DNA from 4 places in the Janthinobacterium sp. SUN206 genome. Region 1 is predicted to be linked to each of the others. Evidence: predicted binding sites of a transcription regulator. Region 1 holds the regulator's gene; each other region holds the start of a gene.
What was found. Region 1 encodes FNR, which switches genes on or off when oxygen is low (the NO sensors DNR and NnrR bind a similar motif). Its sites were predicted from a motif close to TTGATNNNNATCAA; they were not measured.
Positions count from the first base shown of each region.

Region 2: O3300_RS23030 (FeoA family protein) is a predicted target of FNR. The motif match lies at 2,634-2,647, and genes of this name have one in related genera.
Region 3: O3300_RS02425 (XrtA system polysaccharide chain length determinant) is a predicted target of FNR. The motif match lies at 3,298-3,311, and genes of this name have one in related genera.
Region 4: O3300_RS26265 (IPT/TIG domain-containing protein) is a predicted target of FNR. The motif match lies at 3,216-3,229, and genes of this name have one in related genera.

Region 1 is NZ_JAPWIB010000003.1:67,804-72,551, reverse strand. Features, by position in the region: gene O3300_RS17270 (response regulator) at 1-1,847, opposite strand, end outside; gene fnr (fumarate/nitrate reduction transcriptional regulator Fnr) at 2,097-2,855, shown strand; gene O3300_RS17260 (FixH family protein) at 2,980-3,504, opposite strand; gene ccoG (cytochrome c oxidase accessory protein CcoG) at 3,607-4,748, opposite strand, start outside.
Region 2 is NZ_JAPWIB010000004.1:525,563-530,310, forward strand. Features, by position in the region: gene O3300_RS23020 (hypothetical protein) at 1-157, opposite strand, end outside; gene O3300_RS23025 (ferrous iron transporter B) at 167-2,068, opposite strand; gene O3300_RS23030 (FeoA family protein) at 2,071-2,355, opposite strand; gene O3300_RS23035 (bacterioferritin-associated ferredoxin) at 2,768-2,983, shown strand; gene O3300_RS23040 (energy transducer TonB) at 3,001-3,702, shown strand; gene O3300_RS23045 (Fe2+-dependent dioxygenase) at 3,857-4,537, opposite strand; gene O3300_RS23050 (hypothetical protein) at 4,539-4,748, shown strand, end outside.
Region 3 is NZ_JAPWIB010000001.1:583,118-587,865, forward strand. Features, by position in the region: gene O3300_RS02415 (TIGR03016 family PEP-CTERM system-associated outer membrane protein) at 1-795, opposite strand, end outside; gene O3300_RS02420 (XrtA-associated tyrosine autokinase) at 779-1,621, opposite strand; gene O3300_RS02425 (XrtA system polysaccharide chain length determinant) at 1,638-3,167, opposite strand; gene O3300_RS02430 (XrtA/PEP-CTERM system exopolysaccharide export protein) at 3,411-4,034, shown strand; gene O3300_RS02435 (long-chain N-acyl amino acid synthase) at 4,235-4,748, shown strand, end outside.
Region 4 is NZ_JAPWIB010000006.1:58,887-63,634, reverse strand. Features, by position in the region: gene fmt (methionyl-tRNA formyltransferase) at 1-429, shown strand, start outside; gene O3300_RS26265 (IPT/TIG domain-containing protein) at 517-2,994, opposite strand; gene metH (methionine synthase) at 3,636-4,748, shown strand, end outside.

The sequences.
Region 1 (4,748 bases):
TCGGCCGGTTGCGCCAGCATTTCGAAGGGCACGCTGAACCAGAAGCGGCTGCCCTTGCCTTCGCTGCTGGCGACGGCGATGTCGCCGCCCATCATGTGGATCAGCTGCTTGCTGATGGCCAGGCCCAGGCCCGTGCCGCCGAAGCGCCGCGTGATGCTCTGGTCGCCCTGGGAAAACGCGGCAAACAGCTGCTGTTGCTGCAGTTCCGTCATGCCGATGCCCGTGTCGCGCACCTCGAAGCGCAGCCAGGCGCGGCCGCTCTCGCTCTCGGCCAGGCTGACGGCCACCACCACTTCGCCGCTCTCCGTGAACTTGATGGCGTTGCCGGCCAGGTTGACGAGGATTTGCTGCAGGCGCTGGGCGTCGCCCACGAGGCGCCGCGGCACGTCGGGCTCGACGGCGATGGCCAGTTCCAGCTCCTTTTCGCCCGCATTCATCGTCATCGTCGTGGCCAGGGTATTCATGACTTCGTCGAGGTCGAATTCGACGGGCGACAATTCCATGCGCCGTGCCTCGATCTTCGAATAGTCGAGCACGTCGTTGAGGATGCCCAGCAGCGACTGGCCCGCCACTCTGACCATGGTCAGATACTTGCGCTGTTCCGTGTCGAGCCTGGTATTGCCTAGCAAATACACCATGCCCAGCACGGCATTGAGGGGCGTGCGGATTTCATGGCTCATGTTGGCCACGAAATCGCTCTTCGCGCGGTTGGCCGCCTCGGCCCGGTCGCGTTCCTGTTCCAGCTCCGCCGCGCGCGATTCGAGCTCCTGCTGCAGGCGGTCGCGTTCGCTCATCAGGCCGTTGAACGCTTCCGTCAGTTCGCCGATCTCGTCGCGCTGCTGCACCGGCACGGGCGTGAAGCGGCTGCCGCTGGTGCGCAGGGCTTGCAGGGTGTCGCGCAGGCGCACCAGCGGCGACAGCAGGCGCACGGTGACCCAGCCCAGAACAAAGGCGGCCAGCAGCGAGGCGAGGATGCTCCACAGCACCAATCGGTACAGCACGCCATCGAACGGTTCGAAGGCATCCTCGACGGGGAGCGAGGCGGCCAGCAGCCAGTTCACGGATTTCAGGCGCTTGAAGCTGTTGACGGCCGTGATGCCGCGGCTGTTGGTGCTGACCATGCTGCCTTCGCCATCTTCCTGCAGCAGCCGGGTCGTCGTCAGGTTGGCGTTCGGCTGGCGCGGTTGCAGCAGCCGGCTGGTATCGGGATGCAGCACGTAGCGCGGCACGGCGCCGCGCGTGAGGATGAAGTAATAGCCGCTCTTGCCGATCTTTTCCGAGCGCAGGCGACCCAGCAGGTTGTCCTTGTACAGGCGCAGCACGCCGATCACCACGCCGGCCACCTGGCCATCGGCGGCCAGCACGGGCGCCACCATCTGCACGATGGGCATGCCGCTCGACTTGCCCAGCATCGGTTCGGTGATCATGGGCTGGCGCGTGCGCAGGACGGTCTGGAAATACTCGCGCTCGGCGACGTTGATGCCGGCGCGCCCCGCTACTTCCGGCATGTCGGCCACGACGGCGCCATGCGCGTCGAGCACCAGCACGTCATCGAACAGCACCAGCATCGAGCGGCGCGAATAGTATTCGCGCAATTGGGCGGGCCGGGCGATCAATTCCGGCGGCTGCTGCCTGGCCGTCAGGGTGACGATCTGCAGCAGCATGCCCAGCTTGTCGTCGAGTTCGGCGGCGGTGCGGGTGATCAGGGACGATTGCTGGCTCAGCAGTACTCGGGTGAAGTCGTCGCGCATGTGCTGCACCTGGATCATGGTGACCAGCGCGATCATGGCGATCGAGGTCAGGCTGGTGGCCAGCGCGACTTTTGCTTTAATGCCGAGAGGCTTCATGATTTCCTTTTCAGTACCGGGCGGCACAGGCGGCAGATAATGCTGTCAGGAATTTTCCTATCAATGCCCCAGCTTGGCAAGCGGTGCCGCGCAAATTGCCCGTCCCGGATGGGCTTTTGACGATGTTGCCATATAATTAAAGGCTGGACGTCGTTTATTCGCCGAATTTACGGTGAAATTGGCATACGGCAACCCTGTATGCGGCTGTATGCAGTAAACTTGTTGTTGCATTTTCTAAAAGGTACCGACATGACTGAAGCGCTACTCACTCCAACCTTGCCCACCGTGAACGTGGAGGCGTTGCGTGCGCGATGCTCGACCTGCAGCATGCATCAATTGTGCCTGCCGATGGGCCTCGATGTGGGCGACATGGACAGGCTGGACCAGATCATCGGCCGCCGCCGCAAGATCGTGCGCGGCGCCTCGCTGTTCCGCATCGGCGACTCGTTCCAGAACCTGTATGCGATCCGCCTGGGGCATTTCAAGACGTACCAGATCAATCCGGGCGGCGAAGAGCAGGTGACGGGCTTCCAGATGGCGGGTGAACTGCTGGGCATGGACGCTATCAGCGCCGACCGCCACCACTGTAATGCGGTGGCGCTGGAAGACAGCGAAGTGTGTGAAATCCCGTTTTCCAGCCTGGAACAATTGCTGGGCAATATGCCGACCCTGCTGCGCCATTTCCACCGCATGATGAGCCAGGAAATCACGCGCGAGCAAAGCGTCATGCTGTTGCTGGGCAATATGCAGGCGACGCAGCGCTTTGCCGCCTTCATCGTCAACCTGGCGTCGCGCTATGAAGCGCGCGGCTATTCGGGCAGCAATTTCCAGCTGCGCATGTCGCGCGAGGAAATCGGCAACTACCTGGGCCTGACCATCGAGAGCGTCAGCCGCCTGCTGTCGAAGTTCAAGAAGGAAGGCTGGCTGCGCGTCTCCAACCGGGAAATTGAAATCCTGCAGCCGGCCAAGCTGAAAGCCATTACGGCCGGCACGGACGTCTGCAAGTAACAGCACCGTCAAAACCTGCTGCGCGTCGCGCTTTGCGGCTTGCGATGCTCGCTGTGCTATAGCACAGCTGCGCTTCTCAACCACAAATCACTGCCGCTCGCTACGGTTTTCCCGGCGCTGTACGTTATAGCTCTTCATCCGCATGCAGCGCGATGCTGCGCTGCAGGGGCCAGGTCCAGATGCCGGACAGGCGCCACTCGCGTTTGTCGTTTTCCACCAGCACTTGCCAGCGGCTGCGCTCGAGCATCGGCAGCGCTACGGAAAAATTGCCGGCTGCGTCGGGCTGCACCAGCACCTTGATATCCTTTTCCGGCAGGGTCGCATGCGCCAGGTGCAGCTGCAAAGGCGCCTGATAGGCCTTGCCGAAGCTGTGCACGGAACCGGTCAGGCGTGCTTGCGCCACGTCATACGACAGGCGCGTATCCATCGCCAGGTCGCTGGCGATCGTGTCGCGCTTCAAATCCTGGTTGATCGCCTTGCCCTGCTTGTAATAATCGCCCACCACCAGCGCATCGGGCTGCGTAAACGCGATATAGCCCATGAAGCTGCCGACGACCACGGACAGGCCGGGGCCGATCATCAGCAGCCATGGCCAGCGATGCTTGTACCACGGTGCAACGGGTGCTTGCAGTTTCAGACTGTCGGACATGATATTTCTCCTGTTTAATCAGCCAGTCCCCGCATGGGGACCGGCCTTCCTGCAACTTCGTGGCGGCGGCGAGGGCACCCGGTCCCCGTCCGCCTTTCCTTGTTAACGTGGCACGATGAATACCGCGCTTTCACGCACATGCAGCGATGGGTCGTCCAGCGATTGCAATTCGATCGCAATCTTGTTCGAGCCCTTCTCTCCCACGCCGTGCGGCACGCGCAGGCGGATGGGCCAACCCAGCGTTTCCGTCGGCTGCAAGGTCACTTCTTCGCGCGTCAGCAAGGTCAGGCCCGGCAAGCCGGAAGCGCTGATTTTGAAATGCTGGCTTTGCTCCGACGTGTTCATGATCTGCAGGCGGTAGACGTTTTCGATCATGCCGTCTTCCACTTCGCGTCCCATGGAACCGCGGTCGCGGATCACGTCCATTTTCAGGGGCGTGCGCAGGGCCAGCGAAGTACACACGGCGATGATGATCAGGGCCAGGATGGAAGTGTAGATCAAGACGCGCGGGCGCATGGCGCGCTGGCGTATCTGCTTCGAATTGAAGTTGTTTTCCATCGCATGGTCGGTACTGTAGCGTACCAGTCCCCGTGGCCGGTCGACCTTGTCCATCACGCTGTTGCAGGCATCGACGCAAGCGGCGCAACCGATGCATTCATACTGCAGGCCGTTACGGATATCGATGCCGGTCGGACACACCTGCACGCACAGGGTACAGTCGATGCAATCGCCCAGCTTGTCGTTGTTGCCGGCCTTCTTGCTCATGGCGCCACGTGGTTCGCCGCGCTTGGCATCGTAGGTGATGATCAGGGTGTCCTGGTCGAACATGGCGCTCTGGAAGCGCGCGTAGGGGCACATGTATTTGCACACCTGCTCGCGCAGCCAGCCCGCGTTGCCGTAGGTTGCCAGACTGTAGAACAAGACCCAGAACCATTCCCAGGGACCGAAGTTCAGCGTGGTCACCGACTGCGCCAGTTCCTTGATCGGCGTGAAGTAGCCGACAAAGGTAAAGCCCGTCCACAGGGCGATGGCGCCCCATACCAGGTGCTTGGCCGTCTTCTTGAACGCCTTGCGCACGGAGGGGCCCTGCTTGTCGAGGGCCATGCGCGCGCTGCGCGTGCCCTCGATGCGGCGTTCGACCCACAGGAAAATTTCCGTGTATACCGTTTGCGGGCAAGAGAACCCGCACCACACCCGCCCGGCAATGGCCGTGACGAGGAACAACAAATACGCACAGATGATCA
Region 2 (4,748 bases), on a different contig from region 1:
GCGCCACCTTGAAGAAGGTCGACATCTTCGCTTCATCGAGGCCGCAGCGCACGAGGCCCCGCACGATGGCGCGGCGCACGCCCGCCGGCAGGTACTTGGTTGAAAAATGCAACAGCGCGGCTGCGACGATCAGGGCGACGATGAGGGTTTGCCACATGGTTTTCTCCTAAGCGCCCAGCATCAGGGCGACACGGTACGTGATGAACGAGGCGGCATACGCCAGCGCGAACATGTAGCCGGCCATCAGCAGCGGATAGCGCCAGCCGCCCGTCTCGCGCTTGACCACGGAGAGCGTCGACAGGCACTGCGGCGCGAACACATACCAGGCCAGCAAGGACAGCGCGGTCGCCAGCGACCACGAATGGGCGATCAGCGGCTCCAGCGTGGTGGCCAGCGCGTCGCCCGTTTGCGACAGCGCATACACGGTACCCAGGGCGCCGACGGCCACTTCGCGCGCCGCCATGCCCGGCACCAGCGCGATGCAGATCTGCCAATTGAAGCCGATGGGCGCGAAGATCACTTCCAGGCCGCGGCCCAGGATGCCGGCCAGGCTGTAGTAGATCGGCGGGTGGATGGCGTTATCCGGCGCGCCGGGGAAGGTGCTGAGGAACCACAGGATGATCATCAGGCTCAGGATGATGGTACCGACGCGCGTGAGGAAGATCTTCGCGCGCTCCCACAGGCTGACGGCCAGGTTGCGCAGGTGCGGCCAGTGATAGGCGGGCAATTCCAGCATCAGCGGCTGGTTGCCGCGCACGCCCATGCCGCGCTTCATGACCCAGGCCACGGCCATGGCCGAGATGATGCCGGCGAAGTACAGCACGAACAGCACCAGGCCTTGCAGGCTCAGATAGCCCCATACCTGGCGTTCCGGGATAAAGGCGGCGATGATCAGCGCATACACGGGCAGGCGCGCCGAACACGTCATCAGCGGCGCGATCATGATGGTCACCAGGCGATCGCGCGGATTCTGGATGGTGCGCGCCGCCATCACGCCGGGAATGGCGCAGGCAAAGCTCGACAGCAGCGGGATGAAGGCGCGGCCGGACAGGCCCACGCCGCCCATCAGGCGATCCAGCAGGAAGGCGGCGCGCGGCAGGTAGCCGCAGTCTTCCAGGCTCAGGATGAAGAAGAACAGGATCAGGATCTGCGGCAGGAACACCAGCACGCTGCCGACGCCGCCGATGATGCCTTCCACCAGCAGGCTTTTCAGGTGACCGTCTGGCATGTTCGCCGTCAGCACGGCGCCCAGGTGGCCCACGCCATCGGTGATCATTTCCATCGGCGTGGCGGCCCAGGCAAACACGGCCTGGAAGATCAGGAACATCAGCACGGCCAGGATGATGGGGCCGAACACGGGGTGCAGCACCACGTCGTCGATCTTTTCCGTCAGGTTGCCCTTGTCGCTCGTGTCATTGCTGACGGCGGACAGGATGCGGCGCACTTCGCGCTGGGTTTCTTCGACGGTGACAGCATCGATGGCCGCCAGCGGTTTCGCTTCCACGGCCGGCAGCGGCAGCATGGCGTCGATGGCGTTCAGCAAGGCTTTTTCGCCATCGTGCTGCACCGCCACGGTTTCCACCACGGGCATGCCCAGTTCCTGCGACAGTTTCACCGTGTCGATCAGCATGCCGCGCTTGCGCGCCACGTCCGTCATGTTCAGGGCCAGCAACATGGGCAGGCCCAGGCGCTTGACTTCCAGCACCAGGCGCAGATTCAGGCGCAGGTTGGTGGCGTCGACAACGCAGATGATGGCGTCCGGACGCGGGTCGCCGCGGCGCAAGCCGCCCACCACGTCGCGCGTGATGGCTTCATCGGGCGTGGTGGCCGACAGGCTGTAGGCGCCCGGCAGGTCGAGCAGGCGCACGGGCTTGCCGGCTGGCGAGGTGAAATGGCCTTCCTTGCGCTCGATGGTCACGCCGGCGTAGTTCGCCACTTTCTGGCGCGCGCCCGTCAAACGGTTGAACAGGGCGGTCTTGCCGCAGTTCGGATTGCCCAGCAAGGCAATTTGTGGCTGATGCGGCGGCTTGTGCACGCCTGCATCCACGATAGTTTCGACAGCACCCATGGTCATTCCGGTTGAAGCAGCGGTTGAATCGTAATCAGCGCCGCTTCGAAGCGGCGCAGTGCGAACGTGGCATTGCCGACCTTGATGGCCAGCGGATCGCCGCCGGGAATGCCGCGCTTGAGCATGCGGATTCGTTCGCCGGGAACGAACCCCAGCTCCATCAAGCGGCGGGCCAGGTCGACGCCGTCCTCCGTCTGTCCTGCCGTGTGGGGCGTGATATGCAACACCGTGCCGCTCTGGCCGACTGCCAGCGCATCGAGTGTCATCATGGGTGGAACTAGAGTCATGAGCAAATTCCGTTCAAATTAAGAACACCTGATACCGGCGACGGCGCAAGGCGCCTCGCACCGGTTCCAGGTTTGTGAGGTAAAACGCAACTGTTGCGCATTACCGACAAGCGGCCATTCAATCTGTCCAGACGGCGACCGTCCGAGACAATACCAGCATTATAAACATGAATGCGAATAGTTTTTATTTAGCCCGGAGAGCCGCCCCCATCAAGGGCTGCGTCATTCGGAAACATGGCCTGTGAAGCTGCGGCGCCAAGCCGCCAACTGCCGCACACTTGATCAAAATCACTTGCATTGTCCCCCGCTTTGCGCGACAATGAAACGTAATGATAATGATTCTCATTAAAACACTAGCAACAATGCTTTCCAGCACTAGTGTCTGTTCATCCTCCAGCCAGAAGGTGTATCAATGATTGTATGTGTCTGCAACAACATATCTGATCGTGAAATCCGTCAAGCCGTCGATCTTGGCCTGTCCAGCATGGCCGAACTGCGCCGCGACTTGGGCGTGGCCACCTGCTGCGGCAAATGCCACACCTGCGCGCGGGAAGTGCTGAACGATCACCTGAACGCCACCGTGGCGCTGCAAGAAACCGTATTGATGCGAGCTGTACTGACAAACTAAAGAAAGCGATGAACGCCATGACGATGATGCCCCCGCCCGTAACGGTGCAGGCCGTGCAGCAATTTGCCGACTTCGACAAGAAGCGCAACAAATTCGCGCCGCTGATGGCCATCGTCGTCCTGCACATCGCCGGCTTTTACGCCATCCAGAGCGGCCTGCTGAGCCGTGTGGTCACGGCGGCCATGCCGACCATCACCACCATCAGCATCATCGCCCCGCCGGCGCCGCCCAAGCCGCCGGCGCCGTCTGTACCGAAAACCGTGGAATTGAGCGCCCCCGTGCCGCGCGCCGTGATCCCGCCGCTGCCGCTGATCGCCGTGGCGCCGAGCGAACCGACGATCACGCCGCCGCAGCCGACGCGCGCCGAAGCGGCACCGGTTGCCACCGCCGCACCGACAGCGCCATCGACACCGTCGCCGACGCCTCCGGCGCCGTCGACGCCGCGCACCGTCAGCAGCGTCGAATACATCAAGGCGCCGCAACTGATCTACCCGAATCTGTCGCGCCGCCTGGGCGAAAGCGGCACCGTGGTGTTGCGCATCCTGATCAATGAAAAGGGCTTGCCCGAGCAAATCCTGATCCATAAATCGACCGGCTACGGCAACCTCGACGAAGCGGGCCGCCAGGCCGCCCAGCGCGCGCTGTTCAAGCCGATGATCGAAAACGGCAAGCCTGTTCCCGTGTACGTGTTAGTACCGCTGACCTTCCAACTGAGCTAGCCTTCCGGCGGCCCTTGCGCCGCTGCCAGCCCGCAAGCACCGCACCCTGTGCCCTGCTTGCTTTTTTGCGCCCTGTTTTCTGTACCAGTCAAGCAACTGCTTGTTTCAGTCTGCCAGCCTACATCCCCGGGCCAGGCAGACTTTTTTTTGCGCGCTACATCTCCGCCCACATCCTGAGCAGGTTGTGATAATGCCCCGTCAAGCCCACCGTCGCCGGCGAATCGCCGTGTTCTCCGCGCACGCTCTGGATGTTTTGATCGAGCTCAAACAGCATGCTGCGCTTCCAATCCTCGCGCACCATGCTTTGCGTCCACAGGAAGGAGCAGATGCGCTCGCCGCTGGTGACGGGCAGCACCTGATGCACGCTGCTCGACGGATACACGATCACGTCGCCGGCCGGCAATTTCACTTCATGCGTGCCATACGCGTCGACCACCACCAGCTCGCCGCCTTCATACTCGTCCGGCTCGCTCAAAAACACGGTCGACGAGACGTCGGCGCGCATCGATTGCATGCCGTTTTTCGGCGTGCGGATGGCGCCGTCGATATGCAGGCCATAGTGCTCGCCGCCCGCATAGCTGTTGAAGAACGGCGGCAGGATGCGCAGCGGCAGCACGGCGGAAAAGAACAGGGGATTGGCCATCAGCGCGCGGCTGACGATCTCGCCCAGTTCCAGCGCCAGCGGCGAACCTTCCGCCAGCTGGCGGTTGCGCTTGACTTGCGCGCCTTGCGCCCCGACGCTGGCGCGCCCGTCGACCCAGTCCGTCTGCGCCAGGCGCTGGCGAAACTGCGTGACCTGTTCCGGCGTCAGCACGCCGGGTATATGCAGCATCATCTTGCTATCCTTTTTCAGTAAATATCGCTGCCTGATTATCGCATCGCCGGCAGCGGCCAAGAAGACACAAAAGCAAGAACGGAGCAACATTTCCCGCCTTTTCAGCGCGGCCATGCAGGCGCGCCAGCAGCAGCAAAAAAGCGCCAGGAACGCGAATGAGAATGGCCATCATTTTCCTTGGCAAATAAAAAACGGAAAAATGTGGCAATCC
Region 3 (4,748 bases), on a different contig from region 1:
GCCCAGCGACCAGAAGCGGCCCGCCGGCGCCTTGCCGCTGGTCGACAGATAGCCTTCCTTTTCCATGCCGCCGCTGGCCGTGGCCGCCCACTTGCTGTTGATGGGATAGCGCAAGCCCGCGCTGCTGCGCTGCATGCGCACGGGCGCCAGCTTGCTGTCCTGCGTGCGGCGCACGTCGTGGCTGGCGTTCCAGGTCCAGCCGTTGCCGCGCGGCTCGCCATTGAGCAGCAATTCCAGCTCATCGCTGTGCACGGAGAGCAGGTCGCCGCCGCTGTCGACCGTGTTGCGCGTGTAGCGCAGCTCGGCCGCGGCCAGGCCGCGGAAACGGTGGCGCAGGTAGGGGCTGATGCCCGTCGTGCGCACGGTGCTGGCATTGTCCGTGTCGGGCAGGCCGTCGATCAGTTGCGGGCCGAATGGCGAGATGTTGCGCCGGCTCACGCTGGCGTCCGCATCGACGAAGAACCAGTCCTGCACCAGCTCGGCGTCGGCCGAGGCGCGCAGTTCGTGGGTATCCGTATCGGCGCGCTGCCCCGACAGGTATTTGCGCCAGCTGTAATCGAGGTGCACGCGCAGGCGGGGACCCGTCCCGATGAGGGCGATGGCGGGCGCGATTTCCGTGATGAAGTCCGATTGCGCCTGGCCGGACGGCGCGCGCAAGGCATTGTCCGTATAGCTTTCGCGCAGGCGCAGCGACGGTTTCACCAGCCAGTCGACGGCGCCGGCCGGCAGGGGCAGCAGCAGCGACAGGAACGGCAGCAGCGGCAGCGGAACCCGGCCGCTAGTCGTAATAGCCATAGCCGTAGTAGTCGTTGCCGGGGAACGATTTGGTCTTGTTGTAGATCAAATGAATGTGTTCGCACGACTCGATCTGCCGCAGCGCTTCCTTGACGGCGTGCTGCGTCGTCGTTTCCGCCTCGACCACCATCACCACTTGCCCCATCTGCCCGACCAGCGCGTGCGCCTCGCTGGTGATCAAGAGGGGCGGCGAATCGAAGATGACGACGCGGTCGCTGTAGCGGCTGGCAATTTCCGCCAGCAGGCGGCTCATGGCCCGGCTGGCCAGCAATTCCGTCGCATGCTTGTTGCTGCGCCCGGCGGGCAGGATGCTCAGGTTGGCCACATTGGTTTTCAGGATCACGTCGCCCATGGCCAGTTGCGGGTCGAGCAGCACGTCCATCAAGCCCGGCTCCGGCGGCAGGCCCAGCACTTTCAGCACGGACGGGCGCGCCACGTCGGCATCGACCAGCAGCACCGTGATATCCATTTCCATGGCGATGCTCATGGCCAGGTTGACGGCGCAGTAGGTCTTGCCTTCGCCGGGCATGGCGCTGGTGACGACGATCAGGTTGCCGTGGCGGATGGCCTCGGCGCCGCTGGCGCGCGCCTGGCGCAGCAGCGGGCGCTTGATGATGCGGAAATCCTCGGCCACCGAGCTGCGTCCGCCTTCCTGCGTGAGCATGCCTTGCTCCGCCAGCCGGGCCAGGTTCAGGGGGCGGTACTGGGGCGACCGGGCCGCGTCCGCGCCATCCGCACCCGCCGCGCCCTCCACGCCATACGGCACGCCGGCCTCGGCCACGCCCAGGATGGTGGGTTCCTGCTTGCCGCTGTCCTTGCTGCTCATCGTCGCTCCCCGGGATCTAGAATTTCAGCAGCGCGGCCGTCATGACCCCGCCGTACAGCACGAACAGGCTGCCCAGGCAGGCGCCAAAGCCGTAGCGTGCGCGGCGGCGGCGCACTTGCTGCAGCGCCGTCCAGTTCATCGATACCGTGCCCAGCACGTTCAAGCCCGTGGCGTCGCGCAGTTCGGCGGGGCTGAGGAAGGTGGGACGCACCTGGCTGATGAGCAAGGCCGTGGCGACGCCGGCCACCAGGGCCGCGCCCAGCGCCGCGCTGAACAGCAGCGGGCGGTTCGGGCCGACGGGCGCATATTGCACCGTGGGCGGGTCGATGATCTTGAAGGCCATCATTTCCGTGGTGGAGCTGAGTTCGCCCGACAGCTTGGCCGCTTCGCGCCGGCCGATCAGCTTTTCATAGTTTTCCTTGTTGATGATGTAATCGCGGTTCAGCTGCGCCAGCTGCGATTCCACCTCGGGCACGGCATTGCTCTGCGCCAGCAGGCGTTCATTGCGCGCGTTGTATTCCTGCACGCGGGCGCGGATGGCGGCCACCTTGGCGTCCGCATCCGTCAGCGCCACCTTCAGCTGCTGCAGCATGGGACTGTAGTTCTTGCCGGGGTCGCCGGCCGCCGTCTTCAGCTTGCTTTCCTCGATCTTGCGTTCTTCCAGCTGGGCAATGAGGCGCTTCGAGGAAATGATGTCGGGGTGCAGTTCCGTAAATTGCATGCGCAGGCTGTCGAGGTTCTTGTTGAGCGTGGCGATGCGCTCGTCGAGTTCGGGATTCGCGATGGCCGAAGCGTTCGGTTCCAGGTCGAGCACGGGCTCGTCGCCCTCGATCTGGCTCTGGATGGCCTTGCGGGCCTGTTCCGCCTCGACCAGTTCCAGCTTGGCATTGTTCAGGCTATCGGACGACATCAGCAGCTGGCTGCCATAGTCGATGCCCTGGCGCGGCAGCAGCAGGTTGTTGCGGATCTTGAATTCCTTCACGAGGTTTTCCGCCGCGCTCAGCTTGTCCTCGTAATTCTTGATCTGCTCGTCGATGAATTGCACCGCCTTTTGCGAATCGCCTTTTTTTCCCTGGAAACTGCCTTCGACAAAGATGGTGAGCAGGCTTTGCACCACGTCGCGCACCAGCTTCGGGTCGCGCCCGCTGTAGCTGATCGTGTAGATGTCATACGCGTTGGTGCCCGTGATCTTGATGCGGCTCATCAGGTCGTCGAGCTGGGCCTCGTGTTCGCGCACGGTCTTCGAATCGAGGTCGAGGTCGACCATGCGCATGACGCGCTCCACGTTCGGACGGCTGAGCAGGGTGCGGCTCATGATGGCCACCTGCTGTTCCGTGTTCGGCACGCTGGTCATGCCGGCCATCAGCGGCTTGAGGATGGTTTGCGTATCGACAAACACGCGCGCCGACGTCTGGAAGTCGTCGGGCAGGGTGATCACCTTGATGAAGCCGACGACGGCCACCAGCCACGCCACCAGCACCGCATGCCAGCGGTACTTCCAGATGCCTTTCAGACTGGAAAGCAATTGCTGTATCAATTCTTCCATGTCGCTTCCTTCAGGTGACGGTGCTGCACGGTCGATGGGCTGGCGACGGCGTCCTGCAAGAAATGCTTGCCTGTTGAGTAAGCAAAGTATAGGGCGGCTGGGAGGCAAAATTTCCCAAGATGATTGCTTCTTGATACGCCTCAAGGTTGACTTGCCGGGTTTTAATAATCATAGGAAGTTCGCGGCCCAGGCTGGTTCTGCGGGGCCGGCCATGGACGCGCCATCGACTCGAAGAGGCTCCGCATGAATCCGTTTCGCCGTGCATTTGTCTGCAACACGCTGGGCCTGGCCTTGGCCGCCGGCTTGCTGGGCGCCTGCCGCACGTCCCATCCGCTGGCGCCCTCCGACGACAGCGCGCCCATGCACGACTACCTGATCGGACCGGGAGACTCCGTCAACATCATCGTCTGGCGCAATCCGGAAGTGTCGCTGACGGTGGCCGTGCGGCCGGACGGCAAGATCACCACGCCGCTGGTCGAGGATTTGCCCGCCAGCGGCAAGACCTCGACCCAGCTGGCGCGCGACATCGAGCAAGCGTTGGGCAAGTTCATCCAGCAGCCCGTCGTGACGGTCATCGTCACCAATTTCTCGGGCCCGTATGGCGAGCAGATCCGCGTCATCGGCGAGGCGGCCAAGCCGCAGGCGCTGCCGTACCGGCTGGGCATGTCGCTGATGGACGTGCTCATCGCCGTGGGCGGCATCACCGATTTTGCGGCCGGCAACAAGGCCAGCATCATCCGCATGCGCGAAGGCAACCAGCAGCAGCTGGGCGTGCGCCTCGACGACCTCCTGAAGCGTGGCGATATTTCCGCCAACGTGATGATGCGCCCGGGCGACGTGCTGCTGATACCGGAGAGCTTCTTTTAATAGCGGACTCGGCAATATCAAAACAGCACTTATATTTGTCATTTTGTACTTGCAGGCAAATTTCAGCATGCAATTTTGCTATTAAATAGCATATTTCTTCTGTTTTTTTTGCCTGGCGCGGGAACTTCTCCAGTTTTTCTCTTGTCACAAGGCATTGGCTTCAGTCCGTCTCGACGGCTGCCGATGAACGTGAGGACAAGATGAGCTTTGAAGATGAACCCATTATTTCCTTCGACACGCCCGGTACTTTCAATGACCTGGTGGTGGGCGAGGGGCAGATCGACCCTGCCATGGAGCATGAGCTCGACCTGCAGCGCTTTCATATCCGCATGGCCAATTCGCGCGGCCGGCGCGAGGCGGCCAGTTTGCTGATCCGCAAGATGTACGGCTGGCGCGGCTATGCCGTCGACCCCGGCATCGCGCATGCCCTGAATAAAATCACGCTGTTTGCGGAAACGGCCGGCACCACGGTCGGCACCATGACCCTGTGCCTCGACAATGACGAGACCGGCTTGCCGGCCGATGAAAACTTCCGCGACAAGCTCGACATCCTGCGCGAGGAAGGCCGGCGCCTGTGCGAACCGTCGCGCCTGGCCATCGACAAGGGGGTGAGCAAGCGCGTGTTCGCGGCGCTGATTCATATCTCTTATATCTATGCCCACAATATTCACGGCTTTACGGATTACGTGATCGAAGTCAACCCGCGCCACGTGG
Region 4 (4,748 bases), on a different contig from region 1:
CTTGCCACCCTGGGCGGCAAGATGATCGTCGAGACCCTGCGCAAGATGCAGCAGCAAGCGCTGGAAGCCGTGCCCCAGCCTGAAGCGGGCGTCACCTATGCGGCAAAGATCGCCAAGGAAGAAGCGGCGCTCGATTTCAGCCTGCCGGCGCTGGAACTGGGCCTGAAGATCCGCGCCTTCAATCCGTTTCCCGGCGCCTGCGGCCAGGTCGATGGCACCACCATCAAGATCTGGGCCGCCGATGTGCTCGAAGCGGACAGCAAGGAAGCGCCGGGCCAGGTACTGGCAGCCGACGCCCAGCACGGCATCGTCGTGGCCTGCGGCAATGGCTCGCTGCGCCTGACGGAACTGCAAAAACCGGGCGGCAAGCGCCTGCCTGCGGCCGAATTCATCAAGGGCTTCCCCCTCGAAGGCAAGCGCTTCGCCTGACTTCACCGGATTGCACCGCGCCATCATCCCGATGGCCATAAAAAAAGGCTTGCCGCGGCAAGCCTTTTTTGCATCCGCCCCGCTAGCTTAGCGGCGCTGCACCTTCATCAGGCGTGCGCCCAGAGACGACGACAGGCTGACCTCGAAACGGCCGCCGGCCGGCAAGGCGCTCACGTCGACATTGGCTTTGCCACCCGTCAAGTCACTGGCGACCACCGTCTTGCGGCCATCGGCAGCCACGTGCATGACGGCGGCATACGGTTCCGCCTCGGCATTCCAGACCAGCGCCAGCTGGCCGCCGCTTTGCGTCGCATCAAACGTGGCATCGTTGGCGGCGGCCTTGCTGCGGCGCGCCGGACGTTCCAGCTTGGCCAAAGCCTTGCCATTTGCCAACACTTGCACATCGCTGATTTCGCCCGGATTGGCGAAGCTGACGCGGAAGTGGCTCATGGCGTTGCCGCCATGGTCGGCCACGGAGACGCCATCGAAGGGCAAGTCGATAGTCTGTCCGGACGCCGTCAACACGCGCAAGGTATAAGCATGGCCGCTGCCGCTGGCAGCGGTGCCGATGCGCGCCGACGAGGCAACGGCCGGGCGCAGGGCCACGCCGCCAGGCGTAATGCGGCCGGAAATGGTCAGGTAGCCGTTCTCGGCCACGGCCATGCTGGCGGCCAGCACATTGCTGCCCGTAATCTGCGTGCTGCGTTTTTCCAGGAATTGCTGCACCCGCGCATAGCTGTAGTCGGAGAACCAGGCGCCGCTGCAATAGCTCATCACGTCCTTCATCGGCGTGTTGCCATAGACTGCCTTGCTCAGCTGGCCGATGCTGCCTGCATAGTTGCTGTTGTACAGCGGTTGCGGGCCCAGATTGCCATTCGCATATGGGTAGTCGACAGCAGCGCCAGCCGGACCGCCGCAGGGAACGTGCTGCAGCGAGTGATTATGGCCCAGCTCATGCACGAGCGTAGTCAGCCACAGAGGCCATTGATTGGAGAATGGGTCGACCGCCGCGATGCTATTGGACTGGGCATCGAGGCCGATGGCCGACGTAAAGTCGTTGCCGCTGCTGCGCTGGTTGATGTAGGCCAGGCCGGCGGCGTTGGTGACGGACATCTTCGGCACGAAACCATAATAGTAGGCGCCGCTGTCTTCCAGCGCGCGCCGGTTTTCCAGCTTGCCCAGGGCATCGCTCCACCAGCTGTCGGCCGTGCTGCTGCCCGGCATGCTCAGTGCGGCGCGCGTCGTGATGCTGATATTTTCCGTCGCATACGGATACACGCGCAGCAGCGCGGCGCGGATCACCTCAGCGTCAGGCAGTTGCGCCACGCCATCATCGGTGCTCAAGGGCACGAGCACCAGACGAATTTTGGCCAGGCTGGCCACCACGGGCGTCGCTTCCTGGCTCACTTGCACGCCGTCATTGCCGACGGCCGTCACGCGCACGCGCACGCCGGGCAAGATCCAGCCTGCAGGCAGGACGGCACTGAAATTGCCGTTGAAACTGTCATCGTTCTTCGTCGTCGGCAAGAGCGCCGGCCCCGTCATCGCGATACTGCCCAGGTTGCTGCCATTGGCGGCGGTCGCATTCAAGGTGACCGCCGGGCTGGACTGGCCCGCCTGACCGGCCAGCACGGACACGCGCACGGCGGCCGACTTGCCGCGCGTCAAGCGCAAGGCCGTATTGCTGGCATTCAAATTCAGTACTTGCGCGAAATCAATGCTGCCCAGGGTAAAGGCCGACACCGTGCCCGCATTCACGGCGATGCGCGACGCCGCCGCCAGCATCACGTTGCCCGTTGCCGAGTCTGGTGCAGACAATACCAGCTGACTGGCACTGGCACTGACGATGACGGCCGGCGTATTGCCCACCGACGCCGAAGTGACCTGGTCGAGATTGCTGCCCTGCACCGTCACGGACAAGCTTCCGTTATTGACGGCCGAGGTGATCGACGTCACCGTCACGCTGGCCAGCACCGTGTACGTGTCGCCGCTGAGCACATCGTTGTAGGGACCGCGCACCGTCAGCGCGCCTGTCGCCGCGCCCGCAGGCACCAGCACCGTCACGCTGCCGGCCGTCTGGCTTTGCGGCGTTGCCGCCGCGCCATTGCCAAACTGCACCGCCGTCACGGCGCCCATGCCGCCGCCCGTGATCGTCACGCTGGAACCGACGCCGCCCGTCGCCGGTGCGACGCTGCCCACGCTCAATGGCAGGTACACATTGACGTTATAGCTGGTGGCCGCCGTGCCGCTGGCGCTGACGAGGCTCAAGGCGCCCGATACGGGCACGCCCGGCATGGTCAGGGTGATGCTGGTATCGCTGGCGGCGCTGGTGGCAACGGTCACGCCGCCAACCTGGAAAGCCGTCACGCGGCTCAGATTCGTGCCTGTAAGCACCAGGCTGCCACCGACGGCGACATTCGCCGCCGAAACGGCCGTCACGGCAGGCAGCAGCACGGGCGTGCCCGACGTGGTCGCCACCACCGTGTCGCCGCCCCCACCGCCACCACCGCCGCAGGCGGACAGGCCCAGCATGACAAACAATGCGACAAGCAGATGGTTTTTCATGGCTGGCAACCATGTTGATGCAGCGCGATGCCGGGGAGGACACGAGATAAATGTGACATATTGGTGACTTTTGGTGAGAATTTAATTTCGAAGAACCAATATTATGGTTTAGTTCGATTCCCAAAGACAACTATTAATGCTTTTGATTCAATTGGTTTTGATAATAATTAAAATATCTGCTTGGCAAACTTTACTCTGAGCATTATTCCCCTCACTCTGTATTGGCTAAAATCAAAATTACTTTCCTTTGCAGCTATTGCCATTCAACTCATTAAAAATATGCTGATGCGGCGCAAATAATGTGGAAATTTTTCCACAGCCTAGACGCCATATTGTTCTGCCAACTTTGCTGGAAGAATTAACGTTTTGAGTAAGATTTTCAGGAATGTAATTTTCAGAAGCAGGCGTGGCGGCAGGCGATGTGTTGCAAGAAGGCCTGCCGTGGGGCGAACGGCCGCTTTTGCTTAAAACCAAAGCAGCCTGATGCCGTATAATTTTAGACCCGGTGAAATCAGGCGATTGCCACCTTCTGCCTGCCCTACCCGGCCGGCAACTCTCCGTCAGCTGATCCTGCTGACCCGCATCCGCCTCGTAACGTCTTGTCGCCGCGCCGCCGCCCGTTTGCCTATTGAAAGCATGAAATGAACGATACCGTGATCCCCGCCATGTCCCCGACCGAAGCCACCTTGCGCGCCATTCTGGCGCAGCGGATCATGATTCTCGACGGCGCCATGGGCACGATCATCCAGCAATACAAGCTCGACGAAGAAGCGTACCGCGGCGGCCCCGCCGGCCGCTTCATCGATTTCGCCGCGCCGGCCGACAGTGGCGCGCGCGAACTGTTCGTCAAGGGCAATAATGAGTTGCTGACCCTGACGCAGCCGCACATCATCCAGGAAATCCACGAGCGCTACCTGGCGGCCGGCGCCGACCTGATCGAAACGAATACCTTCGGCGCCACGACGATCGCGCAAGACGATTACCACATGGCCCACCTGGCCTATGAAATGAACGTCCAGGCGGCCAAGCTGGCGCGCGCCGCCTGCGATAAATATTCCACGCCGGACAAGCCGCGCTTCGTCGCCGGCGCCCTCGGGCCCACGCCGAAGACGGCGTCGATCTCGCCCGACGTGAACGACCCTGCCGCGCGCAACGTTACCTTCGACCAACTGGTGGCCGCCTACCTGCAGCAGACGCAGGGCCTGGTGGAAGGCGGCGCCGACGTGTTGCTGGTGGAAACCATCTTCGATACCTTGAACTGCAAGGCGGCCCTGTTCGCCATCGACCTGTTCTACGAGCAAAACCCGGATGTCGTGCGCCTGCCGCTGATGATTTCCGGCACCGTCACGGACGCATCGGGCCGCATCTTGTCGGGCCAGACCGTGCCCGCCTTCTGGAATTCCGTGCGCCACGCGAAACCGCTGACCATCGGCCTGAACTGCGCGCTGGGCGCCGCCCTGATGCGCCCGTACGCGGAAGAGCTGGCCAAGATCGCAGACACCTTCGTGTGCATCTACCCGAACGCGGGCTTGCCCAACCCCATGAGCGACACGGGTTTCGACGAGTTGCCAGCCGACACGTCCGCCCTGCTGCGCGAATTTGCCGACGCGGGCTTCCTGAACATGGCGGGCGGCTGCTGCGGCACCACGCCCGAGCACATCGCCGCCATCGGCGAGTTGCTGTCAAAAAACACCCCGCGCACCGTGCCGGCCCCATCGCACGACCTGCGCCTGGCGGGCCTGGAACCGTTCGTC